One region of the Streptomyces sp. NPDC041129 genome, then DNA from elsewhere that is predicted to be linked to it. Evidence: predicted binding sites of a transcription regulator. Region 1 holds the regulator's gene; the other holds the start of a gene.

The links. Region 1 encodes HrcA, which represses chaperone genes, less so after heat shock. Its sites were predicted from a motif close to TTNGCACTCNGNNNNNCNGAGTGCNAA; they were not measured.
Region 2: a site for HrcA is predicted at 10,747-10,773, ahead of groL (chaperonin GroEL). Genes of this name have one in related genera too.

Annotation. Positions count from the first base shown of each region.
Region 1 covers NZ_JBVIYV010000001.1:1,312,374-1,328,028, forward strand. The annotation lists gene ACZ6B1_RS05720 (MFS transporter) at 33-1,274, shown strand; gene ACZ6B1_RS05725 (adenosine deaminase) at 1,238-2,230, opposite strand; gene ACZ6B1_RS05730 (ribonuclease Z) at 2,251-3,156, opposite strand; gene ACZ6B1_RS05735 (histidine triad nucleotide-binding protein) at 3,163-3,516, opposite strand; gene ACZ6B1_RS05740 (S41 family peptidase) at 3,582-6,788, opposite strand; gene ACZ6B1_RS05745 (hypothetical protein) at 6,835-7,389, opposite strand; gene ACZ6B1_RS05750 (VOC family protein) at 7,486-7,878, opposite strand; gene ACZ6B1_RS05755 (16S rRNA (uracil(1498)-N(3))-methyltransferase) at 7,895-8,647, opposite strand; gene ACZ6B1_RS05760 (nitronate monooxygenase) at 8,644-9,720, opposite strand; gene dnaJ (molecular chaperone DnaJ) at 9,892-11,028, opposite strand; gene hrcA (heat-inducible transcriptional repressor HrcA) at 11,029-12,045, opposite strand; gene ACZ6B1_RS05775 (MBL fold metallo-hydrolase) at 12,205-12,927, shown strand; gene ACZ6B1_RS05780 (DUF3097 domain-containing protein) at 12,962-13,771, shown strand; gene hemW (radical SAM family heme chaperone HemW) at 13,932-15,164, opposite strand; gene ACZ6B1_RS05790 (SpoIIE family protein phosphatase) at 15,192-15,655, opposite strand, start outside.
Region 2 covers NZ_JBVIYV010000004.1:342,079-357,733, forward strand. The annotation lists gene ACZ6B1_RS17170 (hypothetical protein) at 1-57, opposite strand, end outside; gene ACZ6B1_RS17175 (LppU/SCO3897 family protein) at 56-637, shown strand; gene ACZ6B1_RS17180 (copper homeostasis protein CutC) at 634-1,359, opposite strand; gene ACZ6B1_RS17185 (maleylpyruvate isomerase family mycothiol-dependent enzyme) at 1,451-2,128, opposite strand; gene ACZ6B1_RS17190 (HD domain-containing protein) at 2,179-2,823, shown strand; gene ACZ6B1_RS17195 (hypothetical protein) at 2,824-3,114, opposite strand; gene ACZ6B1_RS17200 (GNAT family N-acetyltransferase) at 3,284-4,360, shown strand; gene ACZ6B1_RS17205 (DUF4031 domain-containing protein) at 4,342-4,620, opposite strand; gene ACZ6B1_RS17210 (hypothetical protein) at 4,628-5,011, opposite strand; gene ACZ6B1_RS17215 (MurR/RpiR family transcriptional regulator) at 5,067-5,972, shown strand; gene murQ (N-acetylmuramic acid 6-phosphate etherase) at 6,007-6,930, shown strand; gene ACZ6B1_RS17225 (hypothetical protein) at 7,043-7,618, shown strand; gene ACZ6B1_RS17230 (NADH:flavin oxidoreductase) at 7,634-8,758, opposite strand; gene groL (chaperonin GroEL) at 8,963-10,585, opposite strand; gene ACZ6B1_RS17240 (cold-shock protein) at 10,882-11,085, opposite strand; gene ACZ6B1_RS17245 (MoaD/ThiS family protein) at 11,529-11,804, opposite strand; gene thrC (threonine synthase) at 11,801-13,084, opposite strand; SAM riboswitch class I at 13,102-13,243, opposite strand; gene ACZ6B1_RS17255 (glucosyl-3-phosphoglycerate synthase) at 13,404-14,375, shown strand; gene ACZ6B1_RS17260 (alpha,alpha-trehalose-phosphate synthase (UDP-forming)) at 14,471-15,655, shown strand, end outside.

The DNA of each region.
Region 1 (15,655 bases):
GAGCCGCTCCTCCGCCTGCCCTGGGAACGCCCGTGTCCGCCCCCCGCTCCATGCCCTGGCCCCTCGTCGCCCTTTTCACGGCCGGGTATCTCGCCCCGTATCTGCTGCCGACCACCGTCGGCCGGCTGGACACCGGGCTTCCGCTCACCACCACCCAGGCCGGGGCCATCGGCAGTGCACTGCTGCTGAGTTCGGCGGCCGCGGGCTTCCTGCTGGCCTCCCGGGTCGAGCGGGCCGGTGCCCGCACCCTGGCCCGCCTCGGCCTCACGCTCGCTTTCCTGGGCTACGGCGGCGCCGCGCTCAGCCAGGCCGTCCCGGCCGTCGTCGTGGGCGCGCTCCTCGGCGGGTTCGGCTCCGGCACGGTCACGGCGGTCGCCGCCAGTGGCATCGCCGCCCATCGGGACCCGCACCGGGCCACCACGTTCGGCCTGCTCGGCGTCTCCGCGCTCGCCGGTGCCCTCTATCTGACGATCCCCCACCTCGGCCCCGGCCACGGCCTGCCGCTCGCCGCGATCGCCCTGACCGCGCTCGCGGTGTGGCCGTTCACCGGACGGCTGGCCGGCGCCACGGCCCCGGCCCGCCGTCCGGCCGGTCCCGGCGCCCGGCTGCCCCACCGGCGTGCCGGACTGCTGCTCGCCGCGGCCATGCCCTGCTGGTCACTCGCGCAGAACGCGCTGTGGGGCGTCAGCGGACGCATCGGTCTCGGCCAGGCCCACCTGACCGAGGTCACCGTCGGCGCGGTGTTCGCCGTCGCGCTCGGCGCCGGGCTGGTGGGCGTGGTGGGCGCCGGGGCGCTGGGCCCGCGCCTCGGCCGGGCGGTCCCGATCGGCGCGGGTACGGCGCTCATCGCGGGCTGCATCGTGCTCAGCGCCTCGGCGACCGGCCTGCCGGCCTTCGCGGCGGGCGAGATCTCCTGGAACCTGCTCTACCCGGTCGTGCTGTCGTACGTCATCGGCCTGGCCGCGTCCCTGGACCAGCGGGGCCGCTGGGCGGTGCTGGTCGGCTCGGCGGCGTCGCTGGGCACGGCGGCGGGCCCGCTGACCGGGAGCGTGCTCGCGGCGGGGGCGGGATTCCCGGTCATGGGCCAGGTCCTGGCCGCCGGCCTGCTGGCGATCGCGGTGCCGATGACGCTGGTGGCGCTGCGCGCGGGCCGGCTGCCGCTGTCGCTGCCCGTGGTGGAGATCCAGGTGGAGGCCCCGGTCCCGGCCGCGCAGGGGGCGTACGACACCGCCGCCGCCTACCCGAACTCGTACGCCTCCACCTCGGCGAGGTAGCGGGCCCGGCGCTCCTCGTCGTCCTCCAGGAAGGAGGCGAGGAAGGAGTTGCGGGCCAGTTCCCGGAGCCGTTCGTCGCCGAGGCCCAGCTCCGAGCGCACCGCGTCGAAGTTGTCGCCCGCGTACCCGCCGAAGTAGGCGGGGTCGTCGGAGTTGACCGTGCACCGCAGACCGGCGTCCAGCATCGCCGGCAGCGGGTGCTCGGCGAGCACGTCCACCGTGCGCAGCCGGACGTTGGACAGCGGGCACAGGGTCAGCGGGACGCGGTCCCGGACCAGCCGCTCGACCAGCGCCGGGTCCTCCATGCAGCGCAGACCGTGGTCGACGCGCTCCACGCCGAGGACGTCCAGGGCCTCGGTGATGTACTCCGGCGGCCCCTCCTCACCGGCGTGCGCCACGCGGCGCAGCCCGAGCGCGGCGGCGGCCTCGTACACCTCCCGGAACTTCACCGGCGGGTGGCCGACCTCGGCGGAGTCGAGGCCGACGCCGGTGATCCGGTCCAGGTAGGGCCGTGCCGCCTGAAGGGTCTCGAGCGCCGACTCGGCGGATTCGTCACGCAGGAAGCACAGGATCAGCCTGGTGGAGACGCCGTGGTTCTCCTCGCTGCGGCCGAGCGCCCGCCACAGCCCCTCCACGACGGTGCCCATGTCCAGCCCCCGGGCGAGGTGGGCCTGCGGGTCGAAGAAGATCTCCGCGTGCCGGACGCCCTGCGCGGCGGCGCGGGCGAGGTAGGCGTCGGCCAGGTCCGCGAAGTCCTGCTCGGTGCGCAGGACGGCCATCAGCTCGTAGTACAGGTTCAGGAAGGACTGCAGGTCCTCGAACCGGTAGGCCTCGCGGAGCTGTTCGGTGTCGGCGTAGGGCAGCTCGACACCGTTGCGGGCGGCCAGCGCGAACGCCAGCTCGGGCTCCAGGGTGCCTTCGATGTGCAGGTGCAGTTCTGCTTTGGGGAGGGGCATCAAAGCATCGTACGGGGGTTTTATCTCCGTTTCGGAACCGGCACCCGCAGCAGGTCGTAGGCCACGGTCAGCTCGCCCTCGAACCCGGCGGCCCGCGCCTGCCGCTCGAACTCCTCCGGGTCCGGGTAGCGCTGGCTGAAGTGGGTGAGGACGAGGTGCCGCACCCCCGCGTCGCGCGCCACGGCCGCCGCCTGTCCCGCCGTCAGATGGCCGTGGTCCGCCGCCAGCGCGGCGTCCTCGTCGAGGAACGTGGACTCGATGACGAGCAGGTCGCAGCCCTCGGCGAGCGCGTGCACCCCGTCGCACAGCCGGGTGTCCATGACGAACGCGAACCGCTGCCCGCGCCGCACCTCGCTCACGTCCTCGAGCGTCACGTCGCCGAGCCGGCCCTCGCGCTGGAGGCGGCCGACGTCCGGGCCTCCGATGCCGTGCGCGGCGAGCCGGCCGGGCAGCATCCGGCGCCCGTCGGGCTCGGTCAGCCGGTAGCCGTAGGACTCGACGGGGTGGGACAGCTTCCGGGCTTCGAGCGTGTACGACGGGGTCGCGGCGAGGACGCCGTCGGCGGCGACCGGTGCCTCGTTGAGCCGGACCGTCTCCCGGTAGGCGGTCGCGTACCGCAGCCGGTCGAAGAAACGCTGACCGGAGCGCGGGTAGTGGGCGGTCACCTCGTGCGGCACCTGGTCGAGGTTGATCCGCTGGATCACTCCGGCCAGCCCCAGGGAGTGGTCGCCGTGGAAGTGCGTGACGCAGATCCGGTTCAGGTCGTGGGCGGCGACCCCGGCGCGCAGCATCTGCCGCTGGGTGCCCTCGCCGGGGTCGAACAGGATGCCCTCGCCGTCCCAGCGCAGCAGGTAGCCGTTGTGGTTGCGGTGCCGGGTCGGAACCTGGCTGGCGGTGCCGAGGACGACGAACTCACGGACGGACATGACCGGTTATCCGGGGGGCCATTCCAGGCCACGGCCGCCGAGGACGTGCGCGTGGGCGTGCCAGACGGTCTGCCCGGCGCCGCTGCCGGTGTTGAAGACGACGCGGTAGCTGTCCAGCTTCTCCTCGTCGGCGACGGCCCGGGTCTCGGCGAGCACGTCGGCGGCGAGCCGCGGGTCGCCGGCGGCGAGTTCGGCCGCGTTCTTGTAGTGGGCCTTCGGGATCACCAGGACGTGGGTGGGGGCCTGCGGGTTTATGTCCCGGAAGGCCACGGTGGTCTCGGTCTCGCGGACGACCGTCGCCGGGATGGCCCCCGCGACGATCTTGCAGAACAGGCAGTCGTCCTGCGGTTCCCCTGCCATGGGTGTGCCTCCTGACGCCGGTGATCAGTACCGGGGCATCGTATCGGGGGTGCCGCGGAATCCGGTCACGGCAGTTCGGGCGGCATCCTGGCGGGAGTCGCCTCCAGCGCCTCCAGGGCCAGCCGGATCGCCTCGTCCAGCTGGACGTCCCAGCCCGCCGTGTGGTCCTGCGGGCGCTGCACGACCTCCACGTCGGGGTCGACGCCGTGGTTCTCCACTCCCCACCCGGCGCCCTCCAGCCAGTACGCGTACTTCGGCTGGGTGATCAGGGTGCCGTCGACCAGGCGGTAGCGGCTGTCGATGCCGATGACTCCGCCCCAGGTGCGGGTGCCGACGACGGGGCCGATGCCGAGGGCCCGGATCGCCGCGTTGACGATGTCGCCGTCGGAGCCGGAGAACTCGTTGGCGACGGCGACGACGGGGCCGCGCGGGGCGTCCCTCGGGTAGCTCTCGGGCCGCATCCCGCGCGGCAGGTCCCAGCCGACGATCCGCCGGGCCAGCTTCTCCACGACGAGCTGGGAGGTGTGGCCGCCGCGGTTCTCCCGGACGTCGACGACCAGCCCTTCGCGCGCCACCTCGATCCGCAGGTCGCGGTGGATCTGGGCCCAGCCGGGAGCCTGCATGTCGGGTACGTGCAGATAGCCGAGCCGGCCACCGGAGCGCTCGTGGACGTGGGCGCGGCGGCCGGCGACCCAGGCGTGGTAGCGCAGGGGCTCCTCGTCCGCGACCGGGACCACGACCACGTGGCGCAGATCGCCGCCGCCGGCCGGCGAGACGGTCAGCTCGACGGGCTTGCCGGCCGTGCCGGTCAGCAGCGGGCCGGGGCCGGTGACCGGGTCGACCGGCTGCCCCGCGACCGCGACGATCGCGTCCCCGGGCCGCACGGCGACACCGGGCGCGGCCAGCGGGGAGCGGGCGTTGGGGTCGGAGGTCTCGGAGGGCAGGATGCGGTCGACGCGCCAGCCGCCGTCCTCGTGGCGGGAGATGTCGGCGCCGAGAAGTCCCTGCCGGGCGCCGTCGCCGAAGCCGCCGCGCGGGGTGACGTAGGCGTGCGAGGTGCCGAGTTCGCCCTGCACCTCCCACAGCAGGTCGACCAGGTCGTCGTGGGTGGCGAGGCGGTCGAGGACGGGCCGGTAGCGGTCGAGGACGCCGTCCCAGTCGACGCCGCCCATGTCGGCCCGCCAGAAGTTGTCCCGCATGATGCGGCCCGTCTCGTCGTACATCTGCCGCCATTCGGCGACCGGGTCGACGGTCTGCCGGATCCGGGTGAGGTCGACGGCGATGTTCGAGTCGCTGTCCTCGTCGTCGGAGGCGTGCCGGTCGGCGGGTACGACCCTGAGCCGGCCGTCGCTCCACAGCAGTACTCGCCTGCCGTCGCCGCTGACCTCGAAGTGGTCGGCGTCGGCGGCGAGATGCTCCAGGCGCTGCTGGGCGAGGTCGTAGCGCTCCAGCCGGGTCTTCGGGTCGGGGGCGTCGGGTGTGGCGCGGCCCGCGCCGAGCACGCCGCGCACCGGGTGGCGCAGCCAGAGCAGCCCGTCCTTGGCCGCCCGCAGGTTGGAGTAGCGGGCTGCCTCGACCGGGAAGGGCACGATGCGGTCTGCGAGGCCGTCGAGGTCGATCCGGGTCGCCGGGGTGCCCTCGCTGTCCGGTGTCTCCTCCTTGTCGGGGGTGCCGAAGGGCCGGCCGTGCCGCTGCGGCCCGAACGGCGACGGGGTGGTCGCGGCGAGGGTGATCAGGTGCGGGCGCACGCCCTCCACGAAGGCCAGGTCGAAGACGTGCTCGTCGTAGACCGGGTCGAAGGAGCGGCTGGAGAGGAAGGCGAGGTGCCTGCCGTCCAGGGTGAAGGCGGGCGCGTAGTCCTGGAAGCGCAGCGGGGTCGCCTCGGTGACCGACAGGTCGGTGGTGTTGGCGAGGCGGAGCTGGGAGAGTGGGTGGGGCCCGGGGTGCGCCCAGGCGAGCCAGCCGGAGTCCGGTGAGAAGGCCAGGCCGTGGACGTCGCCGTGCTCGCTGCGGGTCACCTCGCGCACCTCGCCGGTCTCCCGCTCGACCAGCAGCAGCCGCCCGTCGTGTGCGGCGACGGCGGCCCGGCTGCCGTCGGGTGCCATGGCCAGTTCCAGGACGCGGCCGAGCTGCCCGGCGGCGAGCCGGCGCGGTGGCGTGCCGAGGGCGGCGCCGGTGGCGGGCGCGAACTCCAGGGCGTCCTCGCCCTCGGCGTCCGTCACCCACACCACCCACTCCTCCCCCTCGGAGCGGAAGGTGCGCGGCAGCCGGGTCCGCACGCCCGGCTGGGCGGCGAGCGCGCGGGCCGGGCCGGAGCGGTGGGTGACCCAGTGGACGGCGCCGCGCACGGCGACCGCGCTGCCGCGCGCGGTGTGGTCCGGGGCGGCGGTGCCGAACCAGTGGGAGGCGTTCACCGGGAACGGCTGGAGGTCCACGCGCGGTCCGCCGAGCCGGATGTCCAGCCGGCGCGGTTCGGCGCCGTCGAGGTCGTCCAGCAGCCAGAGTTCACCGGCGCAGGAGTAGACGACCCGGGTGCCGTCGGTGGCGGCGTGCCGGGCGTAGAAGCCTTCCAGCGGGGTGTGCCGGCGCAGGTCGGAGCCGTCGGCGAGGGAGGAGTAGAGCGCGCCGGTGCCCTCGTGGTCGGAGAGGAACGCGATCCGGTCGCCGGCCCACAGCGGGTACTCGATGTTGCCGTCCAGCTCCTCGTGCAGCCGGACGAACTCGCCGTCGCCCTCCCGGTCGATCCACAGCTTGCCCGCGGTGCCGCCCCGGTACCGCTTCCACCAGGCGGCCTCGCGGCCCATCGGGGCGGACAGCAGCACGGTGTGCGGGCCGTGGGCGACGTCGCCGACCGGCCCGTACGGCAGGGTGGTGGCCGGTCCCCCGTCGAGCGGAACGGCCCGGGCCCAGCTTCGGCGCAGGCTCGCCTGGCCCTGGGTGCTGAGCGCGAGCACCTCGCCGTCCGGGGTCCAGCCGCGCACCTGTGTCCGCCAACTGCCCCAGTGCGTCAGCCGTCTGGCTGGGCCGCCGGCCACCGGGGCGAGGTGCACCTCGGGGGCGCCGTCGCGGGTGGAGGTCCAGGCGACGGCGGTGCCGTCGGGCGAGACGCGAGGGTGGTTCACGGGCACGTTGTCGGCGCTGACCCGCCAGGCACGGCCGCCGTCGAGCGGAGCCAGCCAGACGTCGTCCTCGGCGACGAAGGTCACCAAGTCGCCGTGCGGGTGCGGGAATCGGAGGTAGCCGGAGGATGCCGTCGAAGCCGCCTGAGTCACCCCGTCACTGTACGCAGCGACCGGCGTCCCCCGCTCCCGGTTCCGATCACTTGCCCTCCACCGGCCAGCAACTGGGGTCCTTCTTGCACCAGATGGTCCGCGTCACCGTCACGGTGACGGTGGGCTGCCCGCCCTGCCGGGTGGGCGGCCGGTACGTCGGACCGGGTGTGGCGTCGCAGTCGCCGAGCCCGCTGACCCGGAAGACCTGCCTGCCGCCGACCCTGGCCGTCAGGTCCCCGCGCACACAGGCCCCGTCGACGGCCCGGGTCACCTTCCCCCTGACGGTGATCTTGCGTCCGTCCCTGGTCTCCCCCTGGCAGTCGACCGATACGACGGTGCTCTCCGTCGGCGAGGGCGAACTGCCGGACGTGCCGCCGCGCTTGCCGCCGTAGTCTCCGGTGCAGGTGAGCCAGCTCACGTCCACGTGCCGCCGTTTCAGCTCGGCGGTCGCGGTGCTGTCGGTGGTGTACGCGGCCGAGGCCGAACTCAGGTCCCCGGGCTGACACGCCACCACCGCGCCCGCGCCCATCACCAGCAGTCCCGCCACGGCCACACCGCGCGCGGCCCGCGGCCGGCGCCGAATCCGCCTCGATGCCCCCATGGAGGGCAGCGTGCCACCACCGCCCCCGGGGCGGAAGGCCGCATACGGCCACTCACCCGTTCGGGCAGCGACGGCCGGGCCGCTGTTCCCTCGCCGTCAGACGCGCAGGAGGAGCCATTCCTGGAGTTCCACCAGGTTGCCCTCCGGGTCCTTGAGGTGAGCCACGCGCATGCGCTCGGTCATCGGGGCCGGGCCGTGCAGCAGGGTCGCGCCCCGGGCGGTGATCTCCGCGCAGTACGCGTCGAGGTCGTCCACGCGCAGCACGACCAGGGAGCGGTGGCCGGTGGCGGTCTCGCCCAGCTCCGCCAGGACCCCGGCCATCATGGCGCGGTCCTGCAGCGCGATTCCGGCCGAGCCGGCGTGCGGGCTGAACTTCTCGTACGGTCCCTCGCCGGTGCCGGACTGCGGCTTGAGGCCGAGGACATCGGCGTAGAAGCGGTAGCAGGCGGCGAAGTCGGTGACGAGGAGCCGGACTTGGGCGAGTTCCATGGTGTTCCCCCAGTGCTCAGGACCAGCGGCCGGTGCGGCCCAGCAGGAGGGCCGCCGCGGCGGTGCCGGCGGTGGACGTGCGCAACACCGTAGGCCCCAGCACGCACGGCTTGGCGCCCGCCTCTTCGAAGAGGGCCAACTCGTCCCGGGCCACGCCTCCTTCGGGCCCCACGACCAGCACGATCTCACCGTGCTCCGGGAGCCGGGCGGTGGCGAGGGGGGCGCTGTCGTGCTCGAAGTCGGAGTGGAGCACGGCGGCGAAGTCGGCCGCGGCCAGCAGGGCGGCGACCTGCTTGGTCGTCGCGGCCTCCGCGACCTCGGGGAAGCGCAGGCGGCGGGACTGCTTGCCGGCCTCGCGGGCGGTGGCACGCCACTTGGCGAGGGCCTTCTGCCCGCGGTCGCCCTTCCACTGGGTGATGCAGCGCGCGGCCTGCCAGGGCACGATCGCGTCGACGCCCGTCTCGGTCATCATCTCCACGGCCAGCTCACCGCGGTCGCCCTTGGGGAGGGCCTGGACAACGGTGATACGGGGGCTGGGTTCGGGCTCCACCGGGAACGCGCGGGGCTCGACCACCAGGTGGTCCTTGCCCGAGGTGCTGAGGACCACCCCGGACGCTCCCCGGCCCTTGCCGTCGGTGATCACGACTTCCTCGCCGGGCTGCAGCCGGCGCACCGAGACCGCGTGCCGCCCCTCGGGTCCCTCCACGTCGATGACCGAGCCGGGGCCCACACCCTCGAGCGAGTCGACGACGAAAACCGGCGCGGTCATCGCGCGTCACCTCCGGCCGACAACGCGGTCCGGGCCGCGGCGAGCTCGGCCGTCAGCACTTCCACCAACTGCCCGGCCGGCAGCTCCCGGGCCAGCCGGTGGCCCTGGCCCGCCCACAGTGCCATGCCCTGCGCGTCACCGGCCTTGGCGGCGGCCCTGCGTAGCGGCGCCGTCACATGGTGGACCTCGGGGTAGGCGGCGGGGGCGTAGGGGCCGTGCTCGCGAAGGAAGCGGTTGACCAGGCCGCGCGCGGGGCGGCCGGAGAAGGCGCGGGTCAGTTCGGTGCGCGCGAACAGGGGGTTGGTCAGCGCCTGCTTGTGCAGGGCGTGGGCGCCGGACTCCGGGGTGGCGAGGAACGCCGTGCCCAGCTGGGCGGCGCTCGCGCCCGCCGCGAGGACGGCGGCGATCTGGCCGCCGCGCATGATGCCGCCGGCGGCGACGACCGGGATGCTCACCGCCTCGCGGACCTGCGTGAGCAGCGACAGCAGTCCGATGCCGGAGCCGTCGTTCTCGGGGACGTCCCGGTGGGTGCCCAGGTGGCCGCCCGCCTCGACGCCCTGCGCGATCACCGCGTCCGCCCCGGCCCGCTCGACCGCGCGCGCCTCCTCCGGGGTGGTGGCGGCGACCAGCGTGAACGTCCCGGCGCGGTGCAGGGAGTCGATGACCTCACGGGCCGGGACACCGAAGTGGAAGGAGACCACCGGCACCGGGTTGTCGAGCAGTACGGCGAGCTTGGCGTCGTAGCCGTCGTCCCGGCCGCTGTCCGGGTCGCCCAGCTCGGTCTCGTACCAGGCGGCCTCACCGGCGAGCTGGTGGGTGTAGATCTCCACGGCGCCGGACTCCGCATACTCCGGCTGCGGCATGAAGAGGTTGACGCCGAAGGGCCGGCCCGTGAGTCCCCGTAGCTGCTTGATCTCCTGGTACATGCCGTCGGCGGTCTTGTATCCGGCGGCGAGGAACCCGAGCCCGCCCGCCTCGGACACGGCCGCGGCGAGCTGCGGTACGGAGACCCCGCCCGCCATGGGAGCCTGCACGATCGGCCTGGGGAAGAGATCGGTCAGCGCGGAGGACATGCCCGCATGTTGTCACGTCCTGGGGAGAGCGCCGAATCGGGTCTTTCCCATGGCACATGCCACTTTTTCCGGCCCGCGGCTCCAGCCCACCGAGCCGGGCGGCGGGTGGGCGAGGGCCGGGCCCAGGGGGCTCGAGCCCCCTGGGCCCGGCCCTCGTGGCCTCGGCCCGCCTCAGCGCCCGTTGAACGCGTCCTTCAGCCGCGAGAACAGTCCCTGCTGCCCCGGCTGGAACTGCCCCTGCGGGCGCTCCTCGCCCCGCAGCTTCGACAGCTCGCGCAGCAACCGCTCCTGCTCGGGATCCAGCTTGGTCGGGGTCGTGACCTCGACGTGGACGATCAGGTCGCCTCGGCCGCCGCCGCGCAGATGCGTGACGCCCCGGTTGTGCAGCGGGATCGACTGTCCGGACTGGGTGCCCGGCCGGATGTCGACCTCCTCCAGGCCGTCCAGCGTCTCCAGCGGGACCTTGGTGCCGAGGGCCGCCGCGGTCATCGGGATGGTGACCGTGCAGTGCAGGTCGTCGCCGCGCCGCTGGAAGGTCGAGTGCGGCAGCTCGTGGATCTCGACGTAGAGGTCACCGGCCGGACCGCCGCCGGGGCCGACCTCGCCCTCGCCGGCGAGCTGGATCCGGGTGCCGTTGTCGACACCGGCCGGGATCTTCACGGTGAGGGTGCGGCGGGAGCGCACCCGGCCGTCGCCCGCGCACTCGGGGCACGGGGTCGGCACGACCGTGCCGAAGCCCTGGCACTGGGGGCAGGGGCGGGAGGTCATGACCTGGCCCAGGAAGGACCGGGTGACCTGCGACACCTCGCCGCGGCCGCGGCACATGTCACACGTCTGGGCGGTCGTGCCCGGAGCCGCGCCCTCGCCGCTGCAGGTGTTGCAGACGACCGCGGTGTCGACCTGGATGTCCTTGGTCGTGCCGAAGGCCGCCTCGTCCAGCTCGACGTCGATCCGGATCATCGCGTCCTGGCCGCGCCGGGTGCGCGAGCGCGGCCCGCGCTGCGACGCCGTACCGAAGAACGCGTCCATGATGTCGGAGAAGTTGCCGAAGCCACCGGCCCCGAAGCCCCCCGCGCCCCCGCCGCCCGCCTGGGAGAGCGGGTCGCCGCCGAGGTCGTAGACCTGCTTCTTCTGCGGGTCCGACAGCACCTCGTAGGCGGCGTTGATCTCCTTGAACCGCTCCTGGGTCTTCGGATCGGGGTTGACGTCCGGGTGCAGCTCGCGCGCGAGCCGACGGAACGCCTTCTTGATCTCATCCTGCGACGCGTCGCGGCGCACGCCGAGAACGGCGTAGTAGTCCGTGGCCACTTACGACTCCGCCAGGATCTGTCCGACGTACCGTGCCACTGCGCGTACCGCTCCCATCGTTCCCGGGTAGTCCATGCGGGTCGGTCCGACCACGCCGAGCTTGGCAACCGCCTCGCCGCCCGAACCGTAGCCGACCGACACGACGGACGTGGAGTTGAGTCCCTCGTGTGCGTTCTCGTGCCCGATGCGCACCATCACGCCCGGATCCTTCGCCTCGCCGAGGAGCTTGAGGAGCACGACCTGCTCCTCGAGGGCCTCCAGGACGGGCCGGATCGTGAGGGGAAAGTCATGTCCGAAGCGGGTGAGATTGGCGGTGCCGCCGATCATCAGCCGCTCCTCGTTCTCCTCGACCAGTGTCTCCAGCAGAGTGGAGAGCACTGTGGAGACCGTACCGCGATCCTCGTGCTCGAACGCCTCGGGCAGGTCCTCGACCAGGTGCGGCACGTCGGCGAACCGGCGGCCCGCGACCCGGCTGTTGAGCCTCGCCCTGAGGTCGGCGAGGGCGGTCTCCCCGAACGGCGCCGGGCAGTCCACCATCCGCTGCTCGACCCGGCCGGTGTCCGTGATCAGCACGAGCATCACGCGCGCGGGGGCGAGCGAGAGCAGCTCCACGTGCCGCACGGTGGACCGGGTCAGGGACGGGTACTGCACGACGGCGACCTGCCGGGTCAGCTGCGCGAGCAGCCGCACCGTGCGCGCGACGACGTCGTCGAGGTCGACGGCGCCCTCCAGGAAGTTCTGGATCGCCCGCCGCTCGGGTCCGGTCATCGGCTTGACGCCCGCGAGCTTGTCCACGAACAGCCGGTAGCCCTTGTCGGTGGGGATGCGCCCGGCGCTGGTGTGCGGCTGGGCGATGTATCCCTCGTCCTCCAGGGCGGCCATGTCGTTGCGCACGGTCGCCGGCGACACGCCGAGACTGTGCCGCTCGGTGAGCGCCTTGGAGCCGACCGGCTCCTCGGTGCCCACGTAGTCCTGGACGATGGCGCGCAGCACCTGAAGCCTGCGTTCATTCAGCATCCGCGCGCACCTCCAGCATGTCTTCCGCTCGGCCCTTCGGCGTCCGCCTGGCACTCTGCGTGTCCGAGTGCCAGCGTTCCCCGGCCAGTGTACGGCCGTGGGGTACTCACTGGGCAAGGTCGGTCCCGCCATACCCCGTCCTACCGCTAGCGTCGCGTTATGACCGTGACTTGGGAAGAGCTGGGATGGGAGCGGTTGGCCGACGGGGTCGGGCGGTGCCGGCTGCCCGGCTGGGACTGCACGGCGGGCCTGGTGCTCGGGGCCGGTACGGCGCTGTTGGTGGACGCCGGGTCGAGCCTCGCCGAGGGCGCGCTGCTGCGGGAGCGGGCGCAGCGGCTCGCGGGGCACCGTGTGACCCATCTCGCGCTCACCCATCCCCACTTCGACCACGTCTTCGGGGCGGCCGCCCTCGCCGGCGCCGAGGTGTACGCGGCGGTCGGCATGGACGCGTTGCTGGCGCACGAGCGCGACGGGCTGCGCCTGGACGCGGTCAGGAACGGCCTGCCGGTCCCGGACGCCGACGAGGCGGTGGACGCGCTGGTGCCGCCCCGGCACCTGGTCTCCGGGGAGTGGACGCTGGACCTCGGCGACGGGCGTCAGGCGCTGCTGGCCAACGTGGGTCCCGGCCACACGGCCCACGATCTGGCGGTGCTGGTGCCGGGCGACCCGGAGGTCGTCTTCTGCGGCGACCTGGTGGAGGAGTCCGGCGAACCGCAGGCGGGCCCGGACGCGGTCCCGTCCCGCTGGCCGGACGCGCTCGACCGTCTGCTGTCCCTGGGCGGTGAGGACGCGCTGTACGTGCCCGGTCACGGAGCGGTGGTGGACGCGGCGTTCGTGCGGTGCCAACGCGAAGGGCTGGCGACGCGTTTCGGCGTGTCATGAGCACAGAGCCGCCGGTTCTCCTATCGTCGTCCGAATGCGCCAGTACGCCTCCGATCTGACCCCACCGTGGAAGAAGTCCCAGCCCGTGCCCGAGGTCGCGGCCGAGCCGGGGCTGGTGGTGGAGGAGCCCGGTACCGGGTTCTGCGGGGCGGTGATCCGCTGCGAGGCGGGCACGGTGACGCTGGAGGACCGTTTCGGCAAGCACCGGGTGTTCCCGCTGGAGCCGCGCGGTTTCCTGCTGGAGGGCCGGGTGGTGACGCTGGTGCGGCCGCCGTCGGGCCCGGCGCGGCCCACCCGTACGGCGTCCGGTTCGGTGGCCGTTCCCGGCGCACGCGCGCGCGTGGCCCGCGCCGGCCGCATCTACGTCGAGGGCCGGCACGACGCCGAGCTGGTCGAGCGGGTGTGGGGCGACGACCTGCGCATCGAGGGCGTGGTCGTGGAGTACCTGGAGGGCGTGGACGATCTGCCGTCGATCGTGGCGGAGTTCGCGCCGGGCCCGGACGCGCGGCTCGGCGTCCTGGTGGACCACCTGGTGCCGGGCACGAAGGAGTGGCGCATCGCCGAGTCGGTGACGAGCGAACACGCGCTGGTCGTCGGCCATCCGTACATCGACATCTGGGAGGCGGTGAAGCCCGCCTCCCTCGGCATCGAGTCCTGGCCCCGCGTCCCGCACGGCCAGGACTGGAAGACCGGCGTCTGCCGGTCCCTCGGCTGGCCGGAGAACACGGGCGCGGCCTGGCAGCGGATCCTGTCCCGGGTGCGGTCCTACAAGGACCTGGAGCCGGAGCTGCTGGGGCGGGTGGAGGAACTGATCGACTTCGTCACGGACAGCGATGGGGTCTGACGCCCTTCTAGGTGCCGGACTCTGCAGCGCCCAGCACAGCATCCGGCAGCTCCGACGGCCACGGCGAGCCCTCCGTGTCCGTTCTGCGGATGTGACCGGCTGTAACCCCCGGATACTTCTTGCCCACGCCCGGGCTCCGCGGTGTCACCTGCCGGAGTGATCAGTCCACCAGGTCCCGCACCACCGCGTCCGCCAGCAGCCGGCCGCGCAGGGTCAGGACGGCGCGGCCCTCCTCGTACGGCTCCTCCTGGAGCAGTCCGTCCGCCAGGGCCCGGCGCGAAGCCGCCAAACCGTCCTGCTTCAGCAGGGACAGCGGCGCTCCCTCCCGCAGCCGCAGCTCCAGCAGGATCCGCTCCACTCGCCGGTCCTCGTCCGAGAGCAGTTCGCGGCCGGCGCCCGGGGACCGGCCCGACGCCAGTGCCGCCGCGTAGGCGCCCGGGTGCTTGACGTTCCACCAGCGCACCCCGCCCACGTGCGAGTGGGCCCCGGGTCCCGCGCCCCACCAGTCCGCGCCCCGCCAGTACAGCTCGTTGTGCAGGCAGCGCCCGGCCTCGGAGGTGGCCCAGTTGGAGACCTCGTACCAGTCGAAGCCCGCCGCGGACAGGGTCTCCTCGGCGATCAGGTAGCGGTCCGCGTGGACGTCGTCGTCCGTCATCGGGACCTCGCCGCGGCGGATGCGGCGGGCGAGCTGGGTGCCCTCCTCGACGATCAGCGCGTACGCGCTGACGTGGTCGGGGCCCGCGCCGATCGCCGCGTCCAGCGAGGCCCGCCAGTCGTCGTCGCTCTCCCCCGGGGTGCCGTAGATCAGGTCCAGGTTGACGTGTTCGAAGCCCGCCGCCCGCGCCTCGGCCACACAGGCCTCGGGGCGGCCGGGGGTGTGCGTGCGGTCCAGGATCCGCAGCACGTGCTGCCGCGCGCTCTGCATGCCGAAGGAGATCCGGTTGAAGCCGCCCTCCCGGAGGGTGGTGAGGTACGCCGGGTCGACCGACTCCGGGTTCGCCTCCGTCGTGATCTCCGCGTCCGGCGCCAGACCGAACTCGTCGCGGATCGCCGCCAGCATCCGCACCAGGTCGTCGGCGGCCAGCAGGGTGGGCGTGCCGCCGCCCACGAAGACGGTACGGACCTGGCGGGGGTCGTCGCCGAGGACCTTCCGCGCCAGCCGGACCTCGTCCGTCAGGGTGTCCGCGTAGTTGTCCCGGGAGGCGAGCACGCCGCCGGTGCCGCGCAGCTCGGTGGCGGTGTACGTGTTGAAGTCGCAGTAGCCGCAGCGGGTCGCGCAGTACGGGACGTGCAGGTAGAACCCGAGGGGGCGGCCGGCGGCCCCGGCGAGCGCGGAGCCGGGCAGCGAGCCGTCGTCGGGGACGGGCTCGCCGTCGGGGAGTGCGGAAGGCATGTCCCCCATTGTCCCGTACGGCGGGACTCACCCCGCCTGGAGCACCAGCAGGGCCAGGTCGTCCTCGGGCACGCCGCCGCCGAAGTCGTGCACGAGGCGGCGGATCCGCTCGGCGATCTCCTCGGCGTTCAGGCCCGCGCAGCCGGACAGGGCCCGCGCGAGCCCGTCGCCGTCGTCGAACTGGCGGGAGCCGGAGCGCCGCTCGGTGACGCCGTCGGTGACGCACAGCAGGCTGTCGCCGGGCCGCAGCTCGACGGTCTCGCTGGTGTAGGTCTCGTCCTCGACGACGCCGAGCAGGGTCTGCGGGCGGGCGGCGGTGCGCACCTCGCCGTCGGGGCGCAGCAGCAGCGGCAGGGGGTGCCCGGCGGAGGCGAGGGTGCAGCGGACGCCGCCGTCGGCGTGGGGCGTCAGCTCGCCGTAGAGCAGGGACAGGAAGCGGGTCTGCGGTCCGTCCCCGGCGGCCACGGGACGGCCGCCGGCCGCGACCAGCG
Region 2 (15,655 bases), on a different contig from region 1:
GGCGGCCCCCGCGGCGCCGGTGACGGTCCGCGGCCACCAGGGCATGCTGGTGATCATGCGGTTCCTGCGCCGCCAGGGGGTGTTCTGCCACCCCTGTGCGCTGGCCTCCTTCCGGGACATGCAGGCGGACACCCTGATCATGGGCTGGTGGGGCCCACTGTCGGTGTTCATCACGCCCGTCACCCTGCTGGCCAACCTCAGCGCCCTGTCCGGCATCCGGCGGATCCCGGCACCGGTCACGCCCGGGTTCCGGCCGCCACTGGACCCGGGCCGGCCGGTGTTCCGGCGCCCGGCCGGCATCATCGCCCTCATCCCGCTCGCCGTCCTGGGCCTGCTGGTCCTCGCCGTCACGGCCCTCATCGTCATCGGCCTCGTGGCAGGACCGAGCGACAGCGACGACGGCACGGACACCGGGAGCGTCGGCGTGACCCTGGAGGCCGGCTCGTGCGCGCGCAACGACGCCTCCTGGCCCGCGCAGGAGCTGAAGCCCGTGGACTGCGGCTCACCGGACGCCCAGTACCGCGTCATCGACCCGAAGAGCGGCTCCTGCGCGTCCGGGGACTACGCCGCCTACGCGCAGTACAGCGACGACGGCACGTCCTTCTGCCTGCGCCCGCTGAAGAACCGGGCGTCCTAGAGCCTGTCGCCCCGGGTGCGGGCCAGGGCCACATCCGCGTCGAGCACCGACCGCCACTGCTCGACCGCCGCCGCGGAGACGGGCCCGGCCCACCCGTCGGGGCGGGCAGCCCCGCCGATGTGGAACGCCTCGATCCCGGCGGCGCGGAGCCGCGGCACGTGGTCGAGGCGCAGTCCGCCGCCGACCATGATCTGCTGCTCGTAGCCGGGCTTCCCGCCGAGCGCGGCCTCGGCGACCAGCGTCGGCAGCCCCTCGTCCACGCCCGACGCGGATCCCGCCGTCAGATACGTGTCCAGGCCGGGCAGGCCGGCGATCCGGCGGCGCAGGGCGTCGCGGTCGGCGGTACGGTCGATCGCCCGGTGGAAGGTCCAGCGGCAGCCGTCCAGCGCGGCCACCAGCCGCTCCACCGCGGCCAGGTCCACCCCGCCCGCCGCGTCCAGGAACCCCAGCACGAACTGGTCGGCGCCCGCCTCCCGCATCTCGCGCGCGACCCGGACCAGCCGGTCCACGTCACCGGCCGCGAACCCGTCCGCCAGCCTCAGCATCACGCGCAGGTCGATGTCGACGGCGGCCCGGATCCCGGCGACGGTGGCGGCCGGCGGGGTGAGTCCGTCGGCCGCCATCTCGGTGACCAGCTCCAGGCGGTCCGCGCCTCCGGCCTGGGCGGCGACCGCGTCCTCGATGTCGAGGGCGATCACCTCCAGGACTGCACGCTTGCTCATGGCACCCCATTCATCGGCGGTATGCGTCCGCGGTTCATCGACGGCTACAGGTCTAGTCCAATCCAAGACTACGCCGATCCGGGGACGCCCTTCAGCCGAAGATGTTCAGCTCCCCCTCCCGCGCCCCCGCCAGCTCGTACGCCGCCCCGGACACCGACCGCCCGGAGTACAGCCGTACGAGGGTGGGCGCGTCGCCGATGTACCGGGCGGGCGGGGCGGCCCCGGCCACGGCGCCCAGGCGCAGCGGCTCGTCCATGTCGTCGAGGTCGGCGTGCAGCGACAGGTGCCCCTTCTCACGCGTGACGTGGGCCAGCAGCGCCAGCGCGTCCGGCAGGACGGCGCCCGCGTACGCCCCGGGCTCGCCCAGGACCTCGCGCACGTCCCCGGCGTGCACCCACTCCCCGAGCGCGATCACGTCCAGCACCCCGCCGGCCTCGGCGATCACCGGTCCCGCCTCGGTCATCCCACGTTCCAGCTCGTCCACGACCCGGGCGTTCGTCCACTGGGCGCGTTCGGCGATGTCCCGGTCGTTGGACTCGGGCGAGAACACGCCCTTCTCGAACCGGCTCTCCATCACCCGCCTCAACGCGGCGGAACAGTGCGCCAGCACGTCCCGCACCGTCCAACCCGGACACGCGACGACCGGCAACGCGAAGTCCGCGTCCGCCCGCGCCCGCAGCAGCGGTATCAACACCTCACTCTCGGCACTCAGCAGCCGACCGGGCAGCTCGGGGTCCCTTACGTCGTGCACATCCGCAGGAGTCGTCATGGATGTCACGCTAGGGGGCCGGCCGGCACACGTCACGGAACAATGGGGGTATGGCCGACCTCGACACCCTGCGTGCCCGATTCGCCCGCGCCCTGGAAGGAGCCCGCGGCCCCGGCGGCGGCCCCGACCCCACCCCGTACGCCGACAACCTCCTGGACCGCTGGCAGGAGCCGCAGCGGCACTACCACACGCTGACCCACCTCACGGCGGTGCTGGACCACATCGACACGCTGGAGAAGTACGCGGCCGACCCGGACGCGGTCCGGCTGGCCGCCTGGTTCCACGACGCGGTCTACCTGCCCGACCGCTCCGAGAACGAGGAACGCTCCGCGGCCCTGGCCGAACGCGCCCTGCCCGAGGCGGGGGTGCCGGCACCGAGGACGGCCGAGGTCGCCCGCCTGGTCCGCCTCACCATCACCCACGCCCCCGCTGACGACGACCCCGACGGCCAGGTCCTCTGCGACGCCGACCTGGCGATCCTGGCCTCACCCCCGTCGGCGTACGCCCACTACACGGCCGAGGTCCGCGAGGAATACCACTTCATCCCGAGCGACGCCTTCCGCGAGGGCCGCGCCGCCATCCTGCGCCAACTCCTGGACCTGCCAACCCTGTTCCACACCCCGCACGGCCGCGAACACTGGGAGCGCACGGCTCGCTACAACCTCACGGCCGAGTTGGAGATGCTGTCGGCCTGATCATCCGAGCGCAATGCTCCACACGTCACCATGACCAGGCCAGGCGCCGCGCTCGGAATTGTCGTCGACCACGAATACAGAGACTTTGACGTCCGGATTCCTGTATTCCAGGAAATCTCCCTGCCGTGCGCGTTGCAGCGCCAAGCCAGGCGCAGAAGACAAAGATTCTCTCACCAGGTCAAGCCAGGACATATACCGACCGAAGACAGCCCCCGAAAACTCGCTGACCTCACGAATGAGCTCATCGCTCTCGGGCAAGCGATGCAGCTCCAGCGTGGCGCCGCTCAGCACCCAGTCAGCCTCACAAGCCCAGACCGGTCGGGACAACGTACAGCTGGTCAAGATGCGGTAAGGCGAGGGTCGACTGAGGTGTCAGGCAGATGAGATGGGGCGCCGTCCCGCGCCCGCGATGCCGGAAATACCGTCGCCCCCCGAGGACAGCCCCTCTAGGGTTCGCCCCATGCGACCTATAAACGGGGATGACGTGATGAAGGCCGTCGAGGGGTGCCTCGCGGTGCTGGGGCCTGTGGTGGGGCGGGACTGGGAGGGGGTGCGGGGCGCCGGGCTGGAGTGGAGCTGCCGGGAGACCGTGGAGCACATCGCGAGTGATCTGATCGCCTACGCCGGGCAGTTGGCCGGAAGGCCGCGGGACGCCTACGTCCCGTTCGAAATCAAGCTCGACGAGGGCACCGACAACGCCGGCCTGCTGGAGGTCGTGCGGGCGACCGGTGTGCTGCTCGCCGCCGCCGTCCACACCACCCCGCCGCACGCCCGCGCCTTCCACCCCTACCCCTTCCGCAGCGCCGACCGCGAGGGCTTCGCCGCGATGGGTGTCGCCGAGGTGGTGCTGCACACGCATGACGTCACCCAGGCGCTCGGCATCGAATACGTGCCGCAAGAGGGTCTCGCCGAGGCCGTGCTCGACTGGCTCTTCCCGCACGTGCAGCCCGGTCCCGCGGCGTGGCCGACCCTGCTGTGGGCGACCGGCCGGGGTGAGCTGCCGGGGCGGGCGCCGGTCACCGAGTGGCGCTGGCGCAACAACCTCGTCGTCCCCGCCGAGCGGCTCGAACTGGTCGGGCTGCGGCCGGCCGTCGCACGGGATCTCCGGCTGGGCGGCGGCGGAGGCCTGGACTGGATCGAGGGCGGCCCCTACGAGGGCACCCGGGAGGCCGCCGGCCTCCTGGTGAAGGCCTACGAAGGGGGCACGCACCGGCCTGAGTTCGGGGTCTTCGCCCTCGTACGGAAGGAGGACGGCCGCGCGGTCGGCGGCATCGGCTTCCACAGCGCGCCGGACGAGGACTGCCGGGTGGAGATCGGTTACGACCTGGTGGAGGGCGCCCGCGGGCAGGGCTACGCCACCGAGGCCGTGCGCGCGCTGGCGGACTGGGCGCTGGCCCGGGACGACGTCGGCGCCCTGTTCGCGACCGTCGAGCGGGAGAACACCGCCTCCCAGGCCGTACTGACCCGGGCCGGCTTCACGCGGGTGAGCGAGGAGGACGGCAGCGGCGCGGAACTGGCCTACGAACTGCGCCGCTGAGCGGACCTCTTGGGCCGGCGCAGCCCGGACGCACGCAGCAGCCGCACCACCTCGCGGCTGCTGACCTGCACCGCCCCGGCGGCCACCGCGTCCGCGTACCGGTGCGACGGAAGGTCGTAGTGGTCGCGCTCGAAGGCCCGCCGGGGCACGCCCAACGCGTCGGCGAACCGGTGCAGTTCGTCGTAGGAAGCGTCGCTCACCAGGTGCGACCACATGCGGCCGTGGCCGGGCCAGGCAGGCGGGTCGATGTAGACGGTCACGGGCGCCTCACGAGGACCGCGTCCCGCCCATGGCCTGCCCCAGCGACCCCACCGACGCGACCTGCACGCCCGCCTTGTGGCACACCCAGTGCGGGTCGGGCCCCAGTTCCGGCTCCACGTCCAGGGCGTGCGGGTCGCCCGTGCCGCACACCGGGCACAACGGCCAGCGGCCGTACCGCTCCAGCAGCGCGTCCTGGACGTCCTGCGCGACCAGCCCGGGCAGGAAGGGCGCGCCGTCCGGCCACTGCTCGACCCACCAGCGCCGTTCGGCGACGGAGTCCTCCACCAGTGAGACCACGTCGGCCTCGGCGACCCGGCCCGCGATCAGGTCGGCGAGCACCAGGGCGCGGGCGGCGTGCAGTGCCTGCTCGAGCGGGGTGAACGACTCCATGGTCCCATTGTGCGCACTCTTGACCGCGGAACCGAACCGAAAATATCTTTCATTGGTGACCCAGGACGTGAAGGAAATTTTCGGCAGTCCGGGCGGCTCCCTCGCCGCGAAGGTGCGCACCCTCGCCCCCTCGATGACCCGTTCCATGCAGCGCGTCGCCGAGGCCGTCGCGGGCGACCCGGCCGGCTGCGCCGCCCTCACGGTCACCGGCCTCGCCGAACTGACCGGCACCAGCGAGGCGACGGTCGTCCGCACCGCCCGCCTGCTCGGCTATCCCGGCTACCGGGATCTGCGCCTCGCTCTCGCCGGCCTCGCCGCCCAGCAGCAGTCGGGCCGCGCGCCGGCGATCACGACGGACATCGCGGTGGACGACCCCATCGCCGACGTCGTGACCAAGCTCGCCTACGAGGAGCAGCAGACCCTCGCCGACACCGCCGCCGGACTCGACACCGCGCAGCTCGGCGCGGCCGTCACCGCGCTGGCGGGCGCCCGCCGCACGGACGTGTACGGGATCGGCGCCTCCGGTCTGGTCGCCCAGGACCTCACCCAGAAGCTGCTGCGGATAGGGCTCATAGCCCACGCGCACAGCGATCCGCATCTCGCCGTGACCAACGCGGTGCAGTTGCGCTCGGGTGATGTGGCGATCGCCATCACCCACTCGGGTTCCACCGGCGACGTCATCGAGCCGCTCCGGGTCGCGTTCGACCGCGGAGCGACCACCGTCGCCATCACCGGCAGGCCCGACTCGCCGGTGACGCAGTACGCCGACCACGTGCTGACGACGTCCACGTCACGGGAGACGGAGCTGCGGCCCGCCGCGATGTCCTCCCGGACGAGTCAGCTGCTGGTGGTGGACTGCCTGTTCGTCGGGGTGGCACAGCGGACGTACGAGAGTGCGGCGCCCGCGCTGGCCGCGTCCTACGAGGCGCTGGCGCACCGGCACCGCTCCACCCCCAGGTGAGTGCAAGCACGCGAATCGGAGAGAGCCACCCCCCATGACCTCCCATGACCTGCGCAACGAGCTGGAGTCCCTCACCACCGAAGCCTTCCGGCCGGAACTCGCGGAGATCGACCGGCTGCCCACCCTCGACATCGCACGCCTCATGAACGGCGAGGACGCGGGCGTGCCCGCCGCCGTCGCGGCGCGCCTGCCGCAGATCGCCGCCGCGATCGACGCCGTGGCCGAGCGCATGGCCCGCGGCGGACGCCTGGTCTACGCCGGCGCGGGCACCGCCGGGCGGCTCGGCGTCCTCGACGCCTCCGAGTGCCCGCCCACCTTCAACACCGAGCCCGGTCAGGTCGCCGGCCTGATCGCGGGCGGCCCCGGGGCGATGGTCACCTCGGTCGAGGGCGCCGAGGACTCCGCGGAACTGGCCCGCGAGGACCTGGACGCGGTGAAGGTCCGGCCCGAGGACACGGTGGTCGGCGTCTCCGCCTCCGGCCGCACCCCGTACGCCGTCGGCGCCGTCGAGCACGCCCGCGCGCTCGGCGCCCTGACCGTCGGCCTGTCCTGCAACGAGCACAGCCCGCTCGCGGCCGCCGCCGAGCACGGCATCGAGGTCGTCGTCGGGCCCGAACTGCTCACCGGGTCCACCCGGTTGAAGGCCGGCACGGCCCAGAAACTGGTACTCAACATGCTGTCGACGATCACGATGATCCGGCTGGGCAAGACGTACGGGAACCTGATGGTCGACGTCCGGGCCTCCAACGCCAAGCTGCGGGCCCGCTCCCGCCGCATCGTGTCCCTGGCCACCGGGGCCCCCGACGAGGAGATCGAGCGGGCGCTCACCGAGGCGGGCGGCGAGGTGAAGAACGCGATCCTGATCGTCCTCGCCGGTGTCGACGGCGACGAGGCCGCCCGCCGCCTGGGGGACTCCGGCGGCCATCTGCGCGCGGCCCTGGGGGCGAAGGCCACCTGACCGGCGCTCCGGAGAGGGCGTGCCGCTGCCGCCGGGGCGTTACCGTCGAACTGCCGGCCCCGGCCGGCACCACCCTGGACCCGGAAGAAGCCGAAGGACTGCGCGGACCGACATGAACCACGCCCAGCTCACCGCCCTCGGACGTGCCCTCAGGCTGCTCGGGGAGCACGGGGAGACCCTGTCCGCCGACACCCCGGACGCCCGGCTGCACGAGGTCAAGGCCGATCTGCGGCGCGCCCTCGACCTGCTGGACGAGACCGTGGGGGCGGGGGCGCCCAGCACCCGGTGTCCCGAGCATCCGCACGGGCCCGTCGACAAGAGCGCGCCCGATCTGTGTCTGCTGTGCGAGACCCGCAGAAGGGCCGCCCGGCGCTCGGAGTACCAGAGCGGGGGCCGGGCGCAGGCCGGGGAGGCGCCCGCCGGCGCGACCTCGCGCTACGGCGTCCGCGCCGACCGCCCCCAGCCCCAGCAGCGGTGGCTGCCGGAGGCGTGGAACGGCCGGGAGTGGCAGCTCTGCGGGACGCCCCGGCGGGACCGGCGGGAGGCCGAGGCGTATCTCGCCGCCCAGCGGCGCGGGTCCCGGCCGGCGATGGCGTACCGGCTGGTGCACGAGTTCACCGACTACGAGGTGCTGCGGGTGTGGGGGACGCCCGTCCAGGTCGACATCGAGCCGATGGGCAACCTCTAGACGTCCCCGCACACGTCAGCTGAGGGTCTGCAGCGCCGCCGCGTCGTACGGCTTCAGCTCGTCGAAGCGGTCGCCGAGCACCTTGGCCGCCCACTCGGGGTCCTGGAGCAGGGCGCGGCCGACGGCGACCATGTCGAACTCCTCGGCCTCCAGCCGGTCCAGCAGGTTGTCGATGCCCTTGACCGGGGAGCCCTCGCCCTGGAAGGCGCTGATGAAGTCGCCGTCGAGGCCGACCGAGCCGACGCTGATGACCGGCTTGCCGGTGAGCTTCTTCGTCCAGCCCGCGAGGTTCAGGTCGGAGCCCTCGAACTCGGGGAGCCAGTAGCGGCGGGTGGAGGCGTGGAAGACGTCGACGCCGGCGGCGACGAGCGGGGCGAGGATCGCCTCCAGCTCCTCGGGGGTCTCGGCGAGACGGGCGTCGTAGGCCTCCTGCTTCCACTGCGAGAAGCGGAAGATGACCGGGAAGTCCGGGGAGACGGCGGCGCGGACGGCCGCCACGATCTGCGCGGCGAAGGTGGTGCGGGCGACCGGGTCGCCGCCGTAGGCGTCGGTGCGGCGGTTGGTGCCCTCCCACAGGAACTGGTCGAGCAGGTAGCCGTGGGCGCCGTGCAGCTCCACGCCGTCGAAGCCGATGCGCTCGGCGTCGGCCGCGGCCTGGGCGAAGGCGCCGATGACGGCGTCGATGTCGTCCTGGGTCATGGGCGTGGCGTCCTCGGTGCCGTCCACGCGCAGCCCGGAGGGGCCGTGGGAGGGGGCGTCCGGGTTGGGGTTCTGGCCCTGCTTGCGGACCGTGCCGATGTGCCAGAGCTGCGGCACGATGGTGCCGCCCGCCTCGTGCACGGCCTCGACGACCTTCGCCCAGCCGGCGAGCTGCTCCTCGCCGTGGAACCGGGGCACGCGGCTGCTGCCGCCGGCCGACTCGTGGCCCACGTAGGTGCCCTCGGTGACGATCAGGCCGACGCCGGCGGCGGCGCGCCGGGCGTAGTACGACACCACGTCCTCGCCGGGGATGCCGCCCGGGGAGAACATCCGGGTCATCGGCGCCATCACGATGCGGTTGGGGACGGTGAGGCCGCCCAGCGTGATCGGGCGGGAGAGGATCTGGGCCGCGCGGGAGGCGGGGGGCGGCGTGACGGTCACGTGGGGGCTCCTCGGGGACTACTGGGTATACCGACGGGTATGTGCGCACGCATTGTTGCAGCTCCTTAAGCAACCTCCCAGGGCCTGTCCCACATTCCGCTTGCGGTCGGTGAGCGCTGTGATCCCGGACACGCCCGAGGGCGGCACCCCCTGCCACTGGCAGGAAGTGCCGCCCTCGGAAAGGACAGGCCGATCCGCGCGGGATCAGAAGTCCATGTCACCGCCCGGCATGCCGCCCGGAGCGGCCGCGGCGGCCTTCTCCGGCTTGTCGGCGATGACGGCCTCGGTGGTGAGGAACAGCGCGGCGATGGAGGCAGCGTTCTGCAGCGCGGAACGGGTCACCTTCGCCGGGTCGATGATGCCCTCGGCGACCAGGTCGACGTACTCGCCGGTCGCGGCGTTCAGGCCGTGGCCCGGGGTCAGGTTGCGCACCTTCTCCACCACGACACCGCCCTCGAGGCCGGCGTTGACGGCGATCTGCTTCAGCGGGGCCTCGAGCGCGAGCTTCACGGCCTGGGCGCCGGTCGCCTCGTCACCCTCGAGCTCCAGCTTCTCGAAGACCTGGGAGGCCTGCAGCAGGGCCACGCCACCACCGGCGACGATGCCCTCCTCGACGGCGGCCTTCGCGTTGCGGACGGCGTCCTCGATGCGGTGCTTGCGCTCCTTGAGCTCCACCTCGGTGGCGGCACCGGCCTTGATGACCGCGACACCGCCGGCGAGCTTCGCCAGGCGCTCCTGCAGCTTCTCGCGGTCGTAGTCCGAGTCGCTGTTCTCGATCTCGGCGCGGATCTGGTTCACGCGGCCGTTGACCTGCTCCGAGGAGCCGGCACCGTCGACGATGGTGGTCTCGTCCTTGGTGATGACGACCTTGCGGGCGCGGCCCAGGAGGTCCAGGGTCGCGTTCTCCAGCTTGAGGCCGACCTCCTCGGAGATGACCTCGCCGCCCGTGAGGATGGCGATGTCGCCGAGCATGGCCTTGCGGCGGTCGCCGAAGCCCGGGGCCTTGACGGCGACGGACTTGAAGGTGCCGCGGATCTTGTTGACCACCAGGGTCGACAGGGCCTCGCCCTCGACGTCCTCGGCGATGATCAGCAGCGGCTTGCCCGACTGCATGACCTTCTCCAGCAGCGGGAGCAGGTCCTTGACCGAGCCGATCTTGGAGTTGGCGATGAGGATGTACGGGTCCTCGAGCGACGCCTCCATGCGCTCCATGTCGGTCGCGAAGTAGGCGGAGATGTAGCCCTTGTCGAAGCGCATGCCCTCGGTGAGCTCGAGCTCGAGGCCGAAGGTGTTGCTCTCCTCGACGGTGATGACGCCTTCCTTGCCGACCTTGTCCATGGCCTCGGCGATGAGCTCGCCGATCTGGGTGTCGGCGGCGGAGATGGACGCGGTGGAGGCGATCTGCTCCTTGGTCTCGACGTCCTTCGCCTGCTCCAGCAGGGCGGCGGAGACGGCCTCGACGGCCTTCTCGATACCGCGCTTCAGGGCCATCGGGTTGGCACCGGCGGCGACGTTGCGCAGGCCTTCCTTGACCAGGGCCTGGGCGAGCACGGTCGCGGTGGTCGTACCGTCACCGGCGACGTCGTCCGTCTTCTTGGCGACTTCCTTGACCAGCTCGGCGCCGATCTTCTCGTACGGGTCCTCGAGCTCGATCTCCTTGGCGATGGAGACACCATCGTTGGTGATCGTGGGGGCACCCCACTTCTTCTCGAGGACGACGTTGCGGCCCTTGGGGCCGAGCGTCACCTTGACGGCGTCCGCGAGCTGGTTCATGCCGCGCTCGAGGCCGCGCCGCGCCTCCTCGTCGAACGCGATGATCTTGGCCATGTGAAGTGGTCCCTCCAGGACTGGGGGTGATTCCTTCGGACCGCGCCCGCGCCCGCGACGGACGGCTCGCCGGCCCCGTGGTTCCTTGCCCCACTTGGCCTGCGGGCCTCACCGACCCGGTCCTCACTGTCACTCTCACCTTCAGAGTGCTAACGCAATGATTAGCACTCGGCATGGTCGAGTGCAAGCGCCTCCCGGGGTACGGGCGCCCCCGTCAGCCACCCGCGAACGGGGGCACGGGCACAGCGAAGGGCCCGCACCCTGTGCGAGGTGCGGGCCCTTCGTGCAAGAAACGTTCAGGCGCTGAGGCGAACCATGTCGGCCTGCGGGCCCTTCTGGCCCTGCGAGATCTCGAACTCCACCCGCTGACCCTCTTCCAGGGTGCGGTAGCCGTCCATCTGAATGGCGCTGTAGTGGACGAATACGTCCGCACCACCGTCGACCGCGATGAAGCCGTACCCCTTCTCCGCGTTGAACCACTTGACGGTGCCCTGAGCCATGCCTAACTCCCCTATTACTGGCCCTTGCACAGATCCACACTTCGCGGACCCGGGTCAGACCTCACCCCCCATTGGCCGGGGGCGTGCGCCGGAACGCGTCGACCGCCGCTGAATGTATCTGCCCAACTGCCGTCTGCAACAGGTCAATCGGACGAGAAATATGGACGCGAACGGTCCGGAATGTAGCGTGAATTCGCCCGAATTCAGGGCAAATCGGGCCCCATAAAATGCGCAAAAGCCGCAGAAAGCACCCACACTTTGGCTATTTCTTGTCGGGTGCACCGCGGTGAATCCAAGGCTCCTGACCCATGGTCCGGGAGCGGCTTCCCCAACTCTACCGCGCTCAATCACGCAGAATGGCCCCCTCCGTTTCTCGCACGGGGGAGGCCATTCAATGAACAATCGGTAACCGGCGTTACCGAAGGTAATGATCGGTCATTCTGTCAGCCGCCGGCGACGGCCGGAATGATGGAGACACCGGCGCCGTCCGGAGTCGCGGTCTGCAGGCCCTGCTCGAAACGGACATCGTCGTCGTTGACGTACACGTTGACGAAGCGGCGCAGCTTGCCCTGGTCGTCCAGCACCCGCGCGGCGATCCCGGTGTGGTTCTTCTCCAGGTTCTCGATGACCTCGGCGAGGTTCGCGCCCTCGGCGGCGACCTCGGCCTGCCCGCCGGTGTAGGTGCGCAGGATGGTGGGGATGCGAACGGTCACGCTCATGCGAGGCCAGCCTCTCGGAAGGAGTCCAGGTTCGGGCGGATGGTGGCGGTGAGGCCGGTGCCGGCCACCGCGTCGAGGGTCTTGAGGCCGTCGCCGGTGTTGAGGACGACGGTGGTCTTCGCCGGGTCCAGCACGCCTTCCTTGAGCAGCTTGCGGGTGACGCCGACGGTCACCCCGCCCGCCGTCTCCGCGAAGATGCCCTCGGTCCGGGCCAGCAGCTTGATCGCGTCCACGACCTCCTCGTCCGTCACGTCCTCCACCGCTCCGCCGGTGCGGCGCGCGATGTCCAGGACGTACGGCCCGTCGGCCGGGTTGCCGATGGCGAGGGACTTGGCGATGGTGTTCGGCTTCTGCGGCCGCACGACGTCGTGGCCCGCCTTGTACGCGGTCGACACCGGCGAGCAGCCCTCGGCCTGGGCGCCGAAGATCTTGTACGGCCTGTCCTCGACCAGGCCGAGCTTGATCAGCTCCTGCAGACCCTTGTCGATCTTCGTGAGCTGGGAGCCGGAGGCGATCGGGACCACGATCTGGTCCGGCAGCCGCCAGCCGAGCTGCTCGCAGATCTCGTACGCCAGCGTCTTGGAGCCCTCGGCGTAGTACGGCCGCAGGTTGACGTTGACGAAGCCCCAGCCCTCGCCGGCCGGGTCGCCGATCAGCTCGGAGCAGAAGCGGTTCACGTCGTCGTAGTTGCCCTCGATCCCGACGAGCTCGCCGCCGTAGACCGCGGCCATGACGACCTTGCCCTGCTCCAGGTCGTGGGGGATGAACACGCAGGAGCGGAAGCCGGCCCGGGCGGCGGCGGCGCCGACGGCACCGGCGAGGTTGCCGGTGGAGGAGCAGGACAGGGTGGTGAAGCCGAAGGCGCGGGCGGCCTCCAGGGCCTGGGCGACGACGCGGTCCTTGAAGGAGTGCGTCGGGTTGCCGGAGTCGTCCTTGACGTACAGCCCGCCGGGGACGCCCAGCTCGCCGGCCAGGTTGTCGGCCTTGACGAGCTTGGTCCAGCCGGGGTTGATGTTCGGCTTCTCGGCCACGTCCGCGGGGACGGGCAGCAGGGGTGCGTAGCGCCAGATGTTCGCGGGGCCCGCCTCGATGCGCCGGCGCAGCTCTTCGGTGTCGTAGGCGGAGAAGTCGTAGGCGATCTCCAGCGGGCCGAAACACTCCTCGCACGCGAAGACCGGTCCGAGGGGTACCCGGTGGCCGCATTCGCGACAGCTCAGGGCAGCGGCGGGGCCGAGATCGACGGCGGGATTGCTGGTGCTTGCAACTGTCTGCACAGCCATGGAGGCGAGGCCCTTTCTCCTCATCTTCCTCACGACGCATCTCGCCGTGAGACGGATTTGGCACCTTCCCTGGCCGGGAGCCTCGCGCGAAACGAGTGCGGCTCAGGGGGGTTGCCGGGGCTTCATCGGGCCGTGTCCCTCTGCCCCTCTGGATGAGCGGTATTCGGTTGTGAACGCCGGGCGACCCCCGACATGCGATGGTCATCGGCGTTGTTCAAGACTGTAACCGACGGCCGGGACAGTTGAGATAGTCGTCCGAACCGCGAGATGCATCACCCCCCTCAACAGGTGTGATCACGACAGTGAGGAGCCGCAGACCGTGCTGGAAGAAGTCGAGCGCTGGCTGGCCACCCGCTCCTGGTCCGTGGCCGACCGCCCGTTGCACGGAGTCCTGGCCGCCAAGCAGCGCACCGGGCAGTCCGTCTCCGTCGTCCTGCCCGCGCTGAACGAGGAGGAGACGGTCGGCGACATCGTCGCCGTCATCCGTCACGACCTCATGCGGCAGACTCCGCTGGTCGACGAGATCGTCGTCGTCGACTCCGGCTCCACCGACCGCACCGCGGAGGTCGCCGCCGCGGCCGGCGCCCGGGTGGTGCACCGCGACAGCGTCCTGCCGCGCATACCGGCCGTCCCCGGCAAGGGCGAGGTGCTGTGGCGCTCGCTGCTGGCGACGAGCGGGGACATCGTCTGCTTCATCGACGCCGACCTGAGGGAGTTCTCCTCCGACTTCGTCCTCGGCATCGTCGGCCCGCTGCTCACCGACCCGGACGTCGACCTGGTCAAGGCGATGTACGACCGCCCGCTCACCGTGCCCGACGGGCGCGCCTCCGGCACGGCCGCCGCAGGGCAGGGCGGCCGGGTCACCGAGCTGATGGCCCGCCCGCTGCTGAACATGCACTGGCCGCAGCTCGCCGGCTTCGTGCAGCCGCTGGGCGGGGAGTACGCGGGCCGCCGCTCGCTGCTGGAGCAGCTCCCGTTCCCGGTGGGCTACGGCGTGGAGCTGGGCATGCTGGTGGACGCGCTGCACATGGTGGGGCTGGACGCGCTGGCCCAGGTGGACGTCGGGGTGCGCAGGCACCGGCACCAGGACGGGCAGGCGCTCGGCCGGATGGCCGCGGCGATCTACCGCACCGCCCAGCTCCGGCTGGCCCGCGGCCACCTCGTGAGGCCCTCGCTCACCCAGTTCGAGCGCGGCGAGGACGGGTTCGAGCCGCGCACCTACTCGGTGGACACCGAGGAGCGGCCGCCGATGGTGGAGATCGCGGAGTACGCGCACCGCAAGGTGGCCTGAGCGGCGCGGTGAACGCGGAAGAACGGCTGTATACAGCGCCCTTCCGGGGCGGAGCGTACGTTTGAGCGTTTCCGGGCCGGGCTAGGTTGAGAATCATGGCTTCCACGCAGGGTGCTGAGGTGCTGGTCGCGTCCAACCGCGGCCCGGTTTCGTACGAGGTGCTCGAGGACGGCTCGCTGAGCGCCAGACGCGGCGGGGGAGGGCTGGTCTCGGGGCTGTCGGCCATCGGGCCGGACCACAACGCGGTGTGGGTCTGCGCCGCGCTCGGCGACGGCGACCGGGAGGCGGTACGGCGGGCGGGCGGGGGTCTGCTGCCGGCGGAGGACACCGGCGAGCAGCGGGTGCGGATGCTCGACATCGACGCGACCGTGTTCGCCGACGCCTACAACGGCATCGCCAACTCGGTGCTCTGGTTCGTCCACCACATGCTGTACCAGACCCCGCTGGAGCCGGTCCTCGACGCGGAGTTCCGCCGCCAGTGGGCCTCGTACCAGGCGTACAACCGGGCGTTCGCACAGGCGCTGGCGCAGGAGGCGGCCGAGGGAGCCGCGGTGGTCATCCAGGACTACCACCTGGCCCTCGCCCCGCGGATGCTCCGGCAGCTCCGGCCGGATCTCCGCATCGGCCACTTCTCGCACACCCCGTGGGCGCCGCCGGACTACTTCCGGCTGCTGCCCGACGACATCGCCGCCGAGCTGCTGACCGGCATCCTCGGCGCGGACCGGGCGGCGTTCCTGACCAAGCGCTGGGCGGACGCGTTCACGGACTGCTGCCACGCGGTGCTCGGCCCCGGCATCCCGTCCGGGACCCGGATCGGGGTGCACGGGCTCGGCGCGGACGCGGACTTCCTGCGCGAGCGGGCGCACCGGCCGGACGTGGACGAGCGGATGACGGCCCTGCGCGCGGAGATCGGCGAGGGGCGCCGGACCATCGTCCGGGTGGACCGCACCGAGCTGTCCAAGAACATCGTGCGCGGGCTGCTGGCGTACCGGCAGCTTCTGGACGACCGCCCCGAGTGGCGCGAGCGGGTCGTGCACATCGCGTTCGCCTACCCCTCACGGCAGGACCTCGCGGTCTACCGCGCCTACACGGCCGAGGTGCGGCGGGTCGCCGACGAGATCAACTCCCGTTACGGGACGCCCGGCTGGACGCCGGTGGTGCTGCACGTCAAGGACGACTTCGCCCGCTCGCTGGCCGCCTACCGGCTCGCGGACGTGGCCCTGGTCAACCCGATCCGGGACGGCATGAACCTGGTCGCCAAGGAGGTGCCGGTCGTCTCC